Regions from separate parts of the Burkholderia sp. MSh2 genome, predicted to be linked through region 1. Evidence: predicted binding sites of a transcription regulator. Region 1 holds the regulator's gene; each other region holds the start of a gene.

Region 1 (3,273 bases):
CGCGCCGGGCAACCCGAACGGCCGCGTGCGCGCGATGCTGTCGCCGAAGAACGGCGGCCCCGCGCCGCTGAACGGCGCGCCGGCGAAGCTGTCGCCGGCGAGCGCGATCCAGGGGGCACCGGGCCAATGAACGCGCTCCCGAACCGCCAGCCGGCCGGCACCACGAGTTCGCTCGTCGTCCGCAACCTGAAGAAGCGCTACGGCTCGCGCACGGTCGTCAAGGACGTGTCGCTCGACGTGAAAAGCGGCGAGGTCGTCGGCCTGCTCGGCCCGAACGGCGCCGGCAAGACCACGTCGTTCTACATGATCGTCGGCCTCGTGCCGCTCGACGCGGGCGAGATCTCGCTGAACGGCAGCTCGATCAGCCTGCTGCCGATCCACAAGCGCGCGTCGCTCGGCCTGTCGTACCTGCCGCAGGAAGCGTCCGTGTTCCGCAAGCTGACCGTCGAGGAAAACATCCGCGCGGTGCTCGAGCTGCAGCACGGCGAAGACGGCAAGCGGCTGTCGAAAGACGCGATCGCGTCGCGCACCGAGGCGCTGCTCGACGAACTGCAGATCGGCCACCTGCGCGAAAACCCCGCGCTGTCGCTGTCGGGCGGCGAGCGGCGCCGCGTCGAAATCGCGCGTGCGCTCGCAACCAACCCGAACTTCATCCTGCTCGACGAACCGTTCGCCGGCGTCGACCCGATCGCGGTGCTCGAGATCCAGAAGATCGTCAAGTTCCTGAAGCAGCGCAACATCGGCGTTCTGATAACCGATCACAACGTCCGCGAAACGCTCGGCATCTGCGACCACGCATACATCATCAGCGACGGCTCGGTACTCGCCGCCGGCGCGCCGAGCGAAATCATCGAGAACGAAAGCGTACGCCGCGTGTACCTCGGCGAGCACTTCCGCATGTAACCCTCCTCGTGGCTGGTGCACCCCGCCCGGCATGGCCGCGAAGCGGGGCCGCGTCCCGCTTCGCGGCCATGCCCGCGGCCGGGCGGCGCGCCGCGCGTAATCGCGGATGGCTCAACGCGCCTGGGTCGTGGCAAACTGCCGGTATGACTCCCTCCTCGCCATGAAAGCCAGCCTTCAACTCCGCCTGTCGCAACACCTGGCGCTGACGCCCCAGCTGCAGCAGTCGATCCGGCTCCTGCAGTTGTCGACGCTCGAATTGCAGCAGGAAGTCGCGATGGCCGTCGCGCAGAACCCGCTGCTCGAGAACGACGACGAATGGATCGCGAGCCCGCTGCGTGTCGCAGCGGACGGTTCGCTGATCGCGCAGACGCCCCCCGCCCCGAACACCGAACCGGCTGCGACGAACAGCAGCACGTCGAGCGAGCGCGCCGAGCGCGACGAGCCGGCCGGCGCGGACGAATACGACGGCTATGCGTCCGGCGACGGCAACGACGGCCCGCAATGGAATCTCGACGAATTCGGCCGGTCGAGCGGCGCGTCCGACGACGACGACCTCCCGCCGCTGCAGGTGCAGGAAGCGGCGACGTCGCTGCGCGACCACCTGTCCGCGCAGTTGCGCGTCACGCAGGCCGGCCCGCGCGATCGCGCGCTCGTGATGTTCCTGATCGAATCGCTCGACGACGACGGCTACCTGACCGCCACGCTCGACGAAGTGCTCGCCGACCTGCCGCCCGAGCTGGAGATCGACTGCGACGAGCTGAACGCCGCGCTCGCGCTGCTGCACAGCTTCGACCCGCCCGGGGTCGGCGCGCGCTCGGCCTCCGAATGCCTGAAGCTGCAGTTGCTGCGCCTCGATCCGTCCCCGACGCGCACGCTCGCGCTCGAGATCGTGTCGCAGCATCTCGAGCTGCTTGCCGCTCGCGACTTCACGCGCTTGCGTAAGCACCTGAAGGCGAGCGACGACGCGCTGCGCGACGCGCATACGCTGATCCGTTCGCTGGAGCCGTTCCCCGGCGCCGCGTACGGCAAGGCCGAGGCGGACTACGTCGTGCCCGACATCATCGTGAAGAAGGCCGGCCAGGGATGGCTCGCGGAGCTCAATCCGGAGGTCGTGCCGCGCCTGCGGATCAACAACCTGTACGCGAACATCCTGCGCAACAGCCGCGGCGATCCGTCGGCCGGCTCGCTCAAGCAACAGCTCCAGGAGGCGCGCTGGCTGATCAAAAACATCCAGCAGCGTTTCGACACGATCCTGCGTGTCGCACAGGCTATTGTCGAGCGTCAGAAGAATTTCTTTGCGCACGGCGAAATTGCCATGCGCCCCTTGGTTTTGCGGGAAATAGCTGATACGCTGGGCCTACACGAGTCGACTGTCAGCCGTGTGACAACCGGGAAGTACATGCTGACCCCCTTCGGGACGCTTGAATTTAAGTACTTCTTCGGATCTCACGTCTCGACCGACACCGGTGGCGCCGCCTCGTCGACCGCCATCCGAGCCCTGATCAAGCAACTGATAGGAGCTGAAGACCCAAAATCGCCGCTTTCGGACAGCCGCATTGCCGAGCTGCTGGCAGAACAGGGTTTCGTGGTCGCGCGCCGCACGGTTGCCAAATATCGCGAAGCCCTCAAGATCCCGGCAGTGAATCTGCGCAAGTCTCTTTAAGCCTGCTGCCTGCCCGGCGGCAGGCGTGTTCCGGCCACCGCGCATACGGGGAACAGGGCCGGGCGACTTGTCCGCGATATGCCGCCTCGTGCGGCACGGGCAGGTCGACCGGAGCGCCGCCACGATGCGGCCGGGTGGTCACTCGCTTGGAGAAGCACTATGAACCTGAAGATCAGTGGACATCATCTCGAAGTCACGCCTGCAATTCGCGAATACGTGATCACCAAGCTGGACCGGGTGCTACGGCATAGCGATCAGGTGATCGATGGCACTGTGATCCTCTCGGTCGACAACCACAAGGAAAAGGACAAGCAGCAGCGCGCGGAAATCAATCTGCATCTGAAGGGCAAGGACATCTTCGTCGAAAGCGCAAACGGCAACCTGTACGCGGCAATCGACTTGCTGATCGACAAGCTGGATCGCCAGGTCGTCAAGCACATGGAGCGCCTGCAAACGCATGCGCACGATCCGATCAAGCTTCAACCGTCGATCGACCAGATCGAACTGCCGCCGCAATAACCGTTACTGCAACACGCACGCCGCCCGGTTCGCCGGGCGTTTTTTTTGCGACTTCGCGCCGCGGTGCAACCGGTCCGACCGTGCCGCGCCACGCACGCGGCTGTGCTCTATAATGTCCCGGTTATCGCCGGGGGGGCGTTGAGTGCGGTAGCTGCCTTGCAGGTTGCCGATTCCGAATGCCTTGATAT
Region 2 (3,273 bases), on a different contig from region 1:
GCGGGCGAGAAGCCGAGCCGGCTCGCGGACAGGAGCGCGGCCGACGTCAGCGCCTCGTCGTCGGTCAGCGGCGGCAGCAGCCCCGGCAGCCGGGCGGCCAGCATCGACTTCCCGGCGCCAGGCGGCCCGACCATCAGCATGTGGTGGCCGCCCGCCGCCGCGACTTCCAGTGCGCGGCGCGCGCCGCGCTGGCCCACCACGTCGGCGAGATCCGGGGCGGCCGGGGCGGGCAGCCCGTCGAGGCAGGGCGCCGCGACCGGCGCGAGGCGGGCGTCCGGTGCGCCGGCAAGGTGCGCGCACAGCGCGGGCAGGTCGGGCGCGCCGAACACGGTGACGCCGGGCACGAGCGCGGCCTCGGCAGCGCTGGCTAGCGGCAGGTACAGCTCGGGGGCGTTCGACGCGGCGGCGCGCGGGCCGGCCTCGAGGCCGCCGGCGCCTGAGCCGGAAAGGGCGTCGGCGTTCGAACCGGAAGCCGCGCCGCTATCCGCGACCTGCCCGTCCCGTGCGACGCCGCACGCCATCGCGAACGCGCCGCGCATCGGCCGCAGCGCGCCGGTCAGCGACAGTTCGCCGGCAAATTCGCGGCCGGCCAGCGCGTCGGCCGGGATCTGGCCGTTCGCGGCGAGGATGCCGAGCGCGATCGGCAGGTCGAACCGGCCCGATTCCTTCGGCAGGTCGGCGGGCGCGAGGTTGACGGTGATGCGGCGCACCGGGAATTCGAAGCCGCAGTTCTGCAGCGCGGCGCGCACGCGCTCGCGGCTTTCGCGGACTTCGAGATCGGGCAGGCCGACGATCGAGAACGACGGCAACCCGTTGGCGAGATGGACTTCGACGGTGACGTCCGGCGCGCGGCCGGAAGCGGGCGCGCGACTGCGAACCACGGCGAGCGACATGGCGAGGCTCCTGCAAACGGGGCGGACAGGCGACGGCCGTACGGGCCGCGTGCCGCGGGAATCGGAGGAATCGGTGCGCGCTTGCCGGCGTGGCGCGGGGAAAGAACGAGAGACTGCGGAACGACGGACTGCGAAGAACGAGGGTGCTGCGAAGAACGACGGGCGACGGTGGGGCGGCGGGCGCGGGCCGCGCGAGGCGGCCCGCGCCCGGACCTTGCGACCGGGTGGGGCGTCAGGCCTGCGGCGCGGAGAGCTTCTGCTCGAGTTCCGCGACGCGCTTTTCGAGTTCCTCGAGGCGCACGCGGGTGCGGGCGAGCACCTGGGCCTGCGTGTCGAATTCCTCGCGGGTGACGAGATCGAGTTTCGAGAAGCCTTGCGACAGCATGGCCTTCACGTTGCGCTCGACGTCCCTGGCCGGCGAGTTTTTCAGCAGATCGCTGACGCGCGACTGCAGGTCGTTGAAAACGTCGCTGGGTTGCTTCATGTGATTCCCCTTCCTTGCACAAAAACTGTGCATCTTCAGTTGCGTACGTGCCCATGATGCACGCATGACCGGAAATGGTGCGCCGGGAGCGCGAATTCCGGGCATGGCGCCCGCATGGGTGAATGCCCCGGCATTCCGGGACGTGCGTGCACTCTAGCAACGATCCTTTCGCCGCGCCAGCAAACCGGGCCATGTTGGCCATTCGGCCGGGCTTCCGCACCTTACATCACGGGATGCGACCCCGTTCCGGAGCCTTTCGAAACGGTGCTCGGGCCAACATGGCATGCGAGTTGCTGAGAAGAGACCGTTACATCATTCCAACCAATTCGACGGGACAACCCAGCGAGAGGACTTCATGAAACTGATTACCGCAATCATCAAGCCGTTCAAGCTCGATGAGACGCGCGAGGCGCTGTCGGCGCTTGGCGTCTCGGGTATCACGGTGACGGAGGTGAAAGGGTTCGGGCGCCAGAAGGGGCATACCGAACTGTACCGCGGCGCCGAATACGTGGTCGATTTCCTGCCGAAGATGAAGATCGAGGCGGCCGTGTCCGACGATCTCGTCGACCAGGCGGTCGAGGCGATCGAGCGGGCCGCGCGCACCGGCAAGATCGGCGACGGCAAGATTTTCGTCACGCCGATCGAGCAGGTGATCCGGATTCGCACCGGGGAGACGGGCGCAGACGCGCTGTAACAGAACAGACAAGACAAGCGACAAGAGGAAACCCAAGATGCGCAAACTTCTGATGTCCCTGCTGATGGCCGGCTCGCTGATCGCGGCCGGCGTCGGCCCCGCGCTTGCAGACGACGCGGCGTCCGCCGCGGCTGCGTCCGCACCCGCCGCCACGGCTTCCGATGCATCGTCCGCCGCGGCGCCTGCCGCGTCGGCCCCGGCTGCCACGGACGCCTCCGCCGCGGCCGCGGCCGCACCGGCCTCGGGCGCCGCCGACGCCTCGGCCGCCGCCGCCGCGTCCGCGCCGGCCGCCCCCGCTGCGCCGACCGCGCCGTTCTCGGTCGATTCGTCGAAGATCAACTCAGGCGACACCGCGTGGATGCTGACCTCCACCGCGCTCGTGCTGTTCATGACGATCCCCGGCCTCGCGCTGTTCTACGCCGGCATGGTCCGCAAGAAGAACGTGCTCGCGACCGTGATGCAGAGCTTCGCGATCACCGCGCTGATCACGGTGCTGTGGACGGTGGTCGGCTACAGCCTCGCGTTCACGCCGGGCAACGGCTTCATCGGCGGCCTGTCGCGCGCGTTCCTGCACGGGATGAACTACATCCACGGCGACAAGGCCACGACGCTGACCGTCAGCCATCTCGCGCCGACGATCCCGGAATCGGTCTACTTCGTCTACCAGATGACGTTCGCGATCATCACGCCGGCGCTGATCTGCGGCGCGTTCGCCGACCGCATGAAGTTCTCGGCGATGCTCGTGTTCATGACGCTCTGGTCGCTGATCGTCTATGTGCCGATCGCGCACATGGTGTGGGAGCCGACCGGCTGGCTGTCGTCGGACGGCGTGCTCGACTTCGCGGGCGGCACCGTCGTGCACATCAACGCCGGTATCGCGGGCCTGATGTCGTGCCTGGTGCTCGGCAAGCGCGTCGGCTACGGCCGTGAATCGATGGCGCCGCACAACCTCGTGCTGACGATGATCGGCGGTTCGATGCTGTGGTTCGGCTGGTTCGGCTTCAACGCGGGCTCGGCGGTTGCCGCCGACGGCCGTGCCGGCTTCGCGATGCTGACGACGCAAGTCGCGACGGCCTGCGCGGCGCTCGGCTGGATGTTTGCCGAATGGATCGCGAAGGGCAAGCCGTCGGTGCTCGGCATCGTGTCGGGGGCGGTCGCGGGTCTCGTCGCGATCACGCCGGCGGCCGGTTTCGTCGGCGTGG
Region 3 (3,273 bases), on a different contig from region 1:
CCGTCGAGACGAGGCCGGTGACCGGAGCGAGCGGGCTGCTGCTGCCACCCGTTGCGCCGCTGAGTGCGCCGGTGACGGTGGAAACCAGGCCGGTGACCGGCGCGAGCGGGCCGCTGCCGCCGCCCGTTGCGCCGCCGAGTGCGCCGGTGACGGTGGAGACGAGGCCCGTGAGCGGCGCGAGCGGGTTGGTCACGCCGCCGGTGCCGCCCGTGAGCAGCCCGCCGACGGTCTTCACCGTGTTGCCCGTGGCCGAAACGGTGTTGCCGAGGCCCGTCGTGACAGGGTTGCCGCCCGCCGATGCGAGCAGGGCGCCGGCCTGGTTCAGGCCGTTGCCGACCGTGCCGAGCAGCGTGTTGACGGGAGCGCCGAGGCCGGTTGCCGTGCCGACCGTCTGGGTCGTCTGGCCGACCATCGTCGTGATGGGCGTGATGACCGAGCTGACCGTCTGCGTGACTTGCTGGATCGGGCCGGTCGACAGCACGTTGGTAAGAGTGGTGCCGCCGTTCGAGACAGCACCGCCGAGCGTCGACACGAGGCCGCCCACAGCCCCCGTGACCGGCGCGAGCGGCGCCAGCGGGCCGCTGCCGAGGCTCGAGACCAGGTTGCCCGTCTGCGTGACCGCGCCGCCGAGCTGATTGACCACGCCGCCCGTGCTGGCAACCGTGGTGCCGATCGGATCCTTGGTTGCGCCGAGCTGGCCGAGGCCGTTGCCCAGCCCGTTGCCGAGTGCGGTCACGGCGCCGCCGACGCTTTGCACGATGCCGCCCGCGGCTTGCGTGGTGGCCGGGTTGACGCCCGGCAGCGACTGGCTGCCGATGACGGAGCCGAGGCCGGAGACGGTCCCGCCCACCCCCGTGACGATATTGCTGCTGCTTGCGAGGACAGTTCCCACCGGGTTCGACGACACACCCGAGGTGCCGGAGGTGCCGCTCGTGCCCGACGTTCCGCTGGTGCCGGAGGTGCCCGACGTGCCGCTGCTACCGGAAGTACCGCTGGTGCCCGACGTCCCGCTGGTGCCCGACGTCCCGCTGGTACCGGAGCTGCCGCTCGTACCCGAGGTGCCGCTGGTGCCGGAGCTGCCGCCGCCCGAGGTGGAGATCGAATCGCCGGCGCCCGAGCTCGAGCCGCCGCCGAGGCCCTGGCTGATGGAACCGGAACCACCGCACGCGGAGAGGGAAAGCATGGCTGCGACGGTGGCCGCGATCAGAGTCGTCCGGAACATGCCATGGGGGATAACCTTAATGTCCATTTTGTCCTCGCATTAAAAATGTGTTGTGAGCTGCGTTGTCGAGTGCTGCGAGGACTACTCTGCAACTGTCGTGCCATTTCGATGCCAGATGGTTCGACGGCAGACTTTAAACGGGGCAATTCCTTGTCGGAAAAGGAAGTTACGGAAATTGAAAGATTGTTGAATCTGTTTAAGGACGGACAAATGAGAACGGTTTCGAGCGTTTCGTAACGTAACGTCACAACATTGGCGTTACGCTTGCGTCGTAACGTGGGGATCACGCAGGCTTGGTGGACGAGGCAATGGTTTTACTGGTGGAATAGGTGTGCACATCTAACCTATCGTAAATCCTATGTGTAAGTCGTACCGAAACGCCGTACAAATACGTTGTGCTCCTGAATTTTTTTTCGACCGACGCCGTTAAAAGAGGTTGGAAGTTAAATAGGATCGGATATAGAATCCGGAGCAGATGTAAGCAAATGTACGGTTCGGTACACAACGTTCGAGGAGGGTTGCTATCGCGAATGTTAACTTGCATCAGATTGTGAGCCATGCCCCGCGGGGCAACCTATAAAGAAAGTGCACCCAGTTGTCGTTACAGCAGATGTAGCGAACGGCGTGGGGCAACCGGCCAGATATGCGGGGACGTATACGTATAAAAGGCCAAAGAACGTAAATACAGGCACGAGGAATAAAATGAAAGCAATCATCAAGCGTTTCCTTAAGGAAGAAAACGGGGTTACCGCAGTCGAGTACGGTCTGATCGCCGGACTGGTAGCCGTTGCTCTCGTCACTGCCGTCGGCACGTTGACGGGTGGCATCTCGGGAGCGTTCACCTACATCGCGAACCAGATGCCGAAGGCATAACGAGCGGGCTTTTTGCTCATTCCCTGCTGTTGGGCGCGCGGATTGCCACGGCAATCCGCGTGGGTAAGTTTTGCCGCTCGGGGCGTAAATGATCCTGCTAATTGGTGTCGGGGTTTTCCTCGCGTGGGCGGTGCTTGTCGCTCTCGAGGACATCCGTCATAGGCGTATACCGAATTCACTGGTGCTTGGTGGACTGGTATCTGCATTTGCGGTCTCCGGACATAATCCATTCGGTATATCCGTGAATCAGGCGCTCATTGGCGCACTGATCGGCTTGGTCAGCCTTTTCCCGTTTTTTGCGCTGCGCGTAATGGGTGCCGCCGACGTCAAGGTGTTCGCGGTGCTTGGTGCGTGGTGCGGCGCGCATGCGCTGTTCTGGCTCTGGATCATTGCGAGCCTGCTCGCGTTCGCCCATGCCGGCACCCTGGTATTCGCCACCCAGACGCCGGTATCCGCGTTATGGCGTCGGCGCTCGCCGACGATGGAGATCGCCGGATTCCGGGCGTCGCCCTATGCCGCGTTTCTCGTGATTCCGGCGGCGCTGTGGTGCGTGTACCGGATCGCGACCGGAGGGGCGCAATGACGGGCGGGCGCCTTGCATCGGGGATGCGCCGTCGCGAGCGTGGCGCGACAGCAGTCGAATTCGCGTTGATGCTGCCGAGTTTCTTCCTGATCCTTTACGCAATCATCACGTACGGAATGATCTTCGCCGCGCAGCAAAACCTGACGCTCGCGGCGACAGAAGGCGCGCGCGCCGCGCTGAACTACCAGCAGGTCGGGGCGGCAGCGTCGGTCCAGGCGGCGCAGCAAGCGGCGCTCGCGGCGCGGGCCCAGGCCGCCTGCACGGCCGCAACGAACCTGACCACGTGGCTGAAGGGCGCGACGTGCGCACAGACGCAGCAAGGCAGCTGTTCGTACGACTCGACGATGCTGTGCGTGCAGATCACGCTGACCTATCCGTACTCGCAGAATCCGCTGGTCCCGTCGTTCCCGTTGATCGGTTCACTGTTGCCGGTGCCGTCGACACTCACCGGAACGGCGATGGTACAGATCAGCCCGGTCAACATCATTTAGACGACAGCGATGGTGCCGTGCGTGGTCGAGGGCGGCCGGCCGGCAGCGCCGCGCGGAGAATTCAATCGTGAGCAGCGGGGAAACATAACAACACCATGGCCAAC

What was found. Region 1 encodes sigma-54, which starts transcription at its own class of promoters, with help from an activator protein. Its sites were predicted from a motif close to TGGCANGNAANCTGCTTT; they were not measured.
Region 2: the regulator sigma-54 is predicted to act here: its motif matches at 1,657-1,674, upstream of GQ57_RS26975 (P-II family nitrogen regulator).
Region 3: the regulator sigma-54 is predicted to act here: its motif matches at 1,308-1,325, upstream of GQ57_RS28425 (collagen-like triple helix repeat-containing protein).

What each region holds. Positions count from the first base shown of each region.
Region 1 covers NZ_JPGM01000082.1:16,572-19,844, reverse strand. The annotation lists gene lptA (lipopolysaccharide transport periplasmic protein LptA) at 1-130, shown strand, start outside; gene lptB (LPS export ABC transporter ATP-binding protein) at 127-903, shown strand; gene GQ57_RS34155 (RNA polymerase factor sigma-54) at 1,064-2,566, shown strand; gene hpf (ribosome hibernation-promoting factor, HPF/YfiA family) at 2,726-3,085, shown strand; gene GQ57_RS42515 (hypothetical protein) at 3,089-3,273, opposite strand, start outside.
Region 2 covers NZ_JPGM01000046.1:57,813-61,085, reverse strand. The annotation lists gene GQ57_RS26985 (YifB family Mg chelatase-like AAA ATPase) at 1-893, opposite strand, end outside; gene GQ57_RS26980 (accessory factor UbiK family protein) at 1,126-1,377, opposite strand; gene GQ57_RS26975 (P-II family nitrogen regulator) at 1,733-2,071, shown strand; gene GQ57_RS26970 (ammonium transporter) at 2,109-3,273, shown strand, end outside.
Region 3 covers NZ_JPGM01000054.1:65,427-68,699, forward strand. The annotation lists gene GQ57_RS28425 (collagen-like triple helix repeat-containing protein) at 1-1,222, opposite strand, end outside; gene GQ57_RS28430 (Flp family type IVb pilin) at 1,925-2,095, shown strand; gene GQ57_RS28435 (A24 family peptidase) at 2,184-2,678, shown strand; gene GQ57_RS28440 (TadE/TadG family type IV pilus assembly protein) at 2,675-3,169, shown strand; partial or broken gene cpaB (Flp pilus assembly protein CpaB) at 3,265-3,273, shown strand, end outside.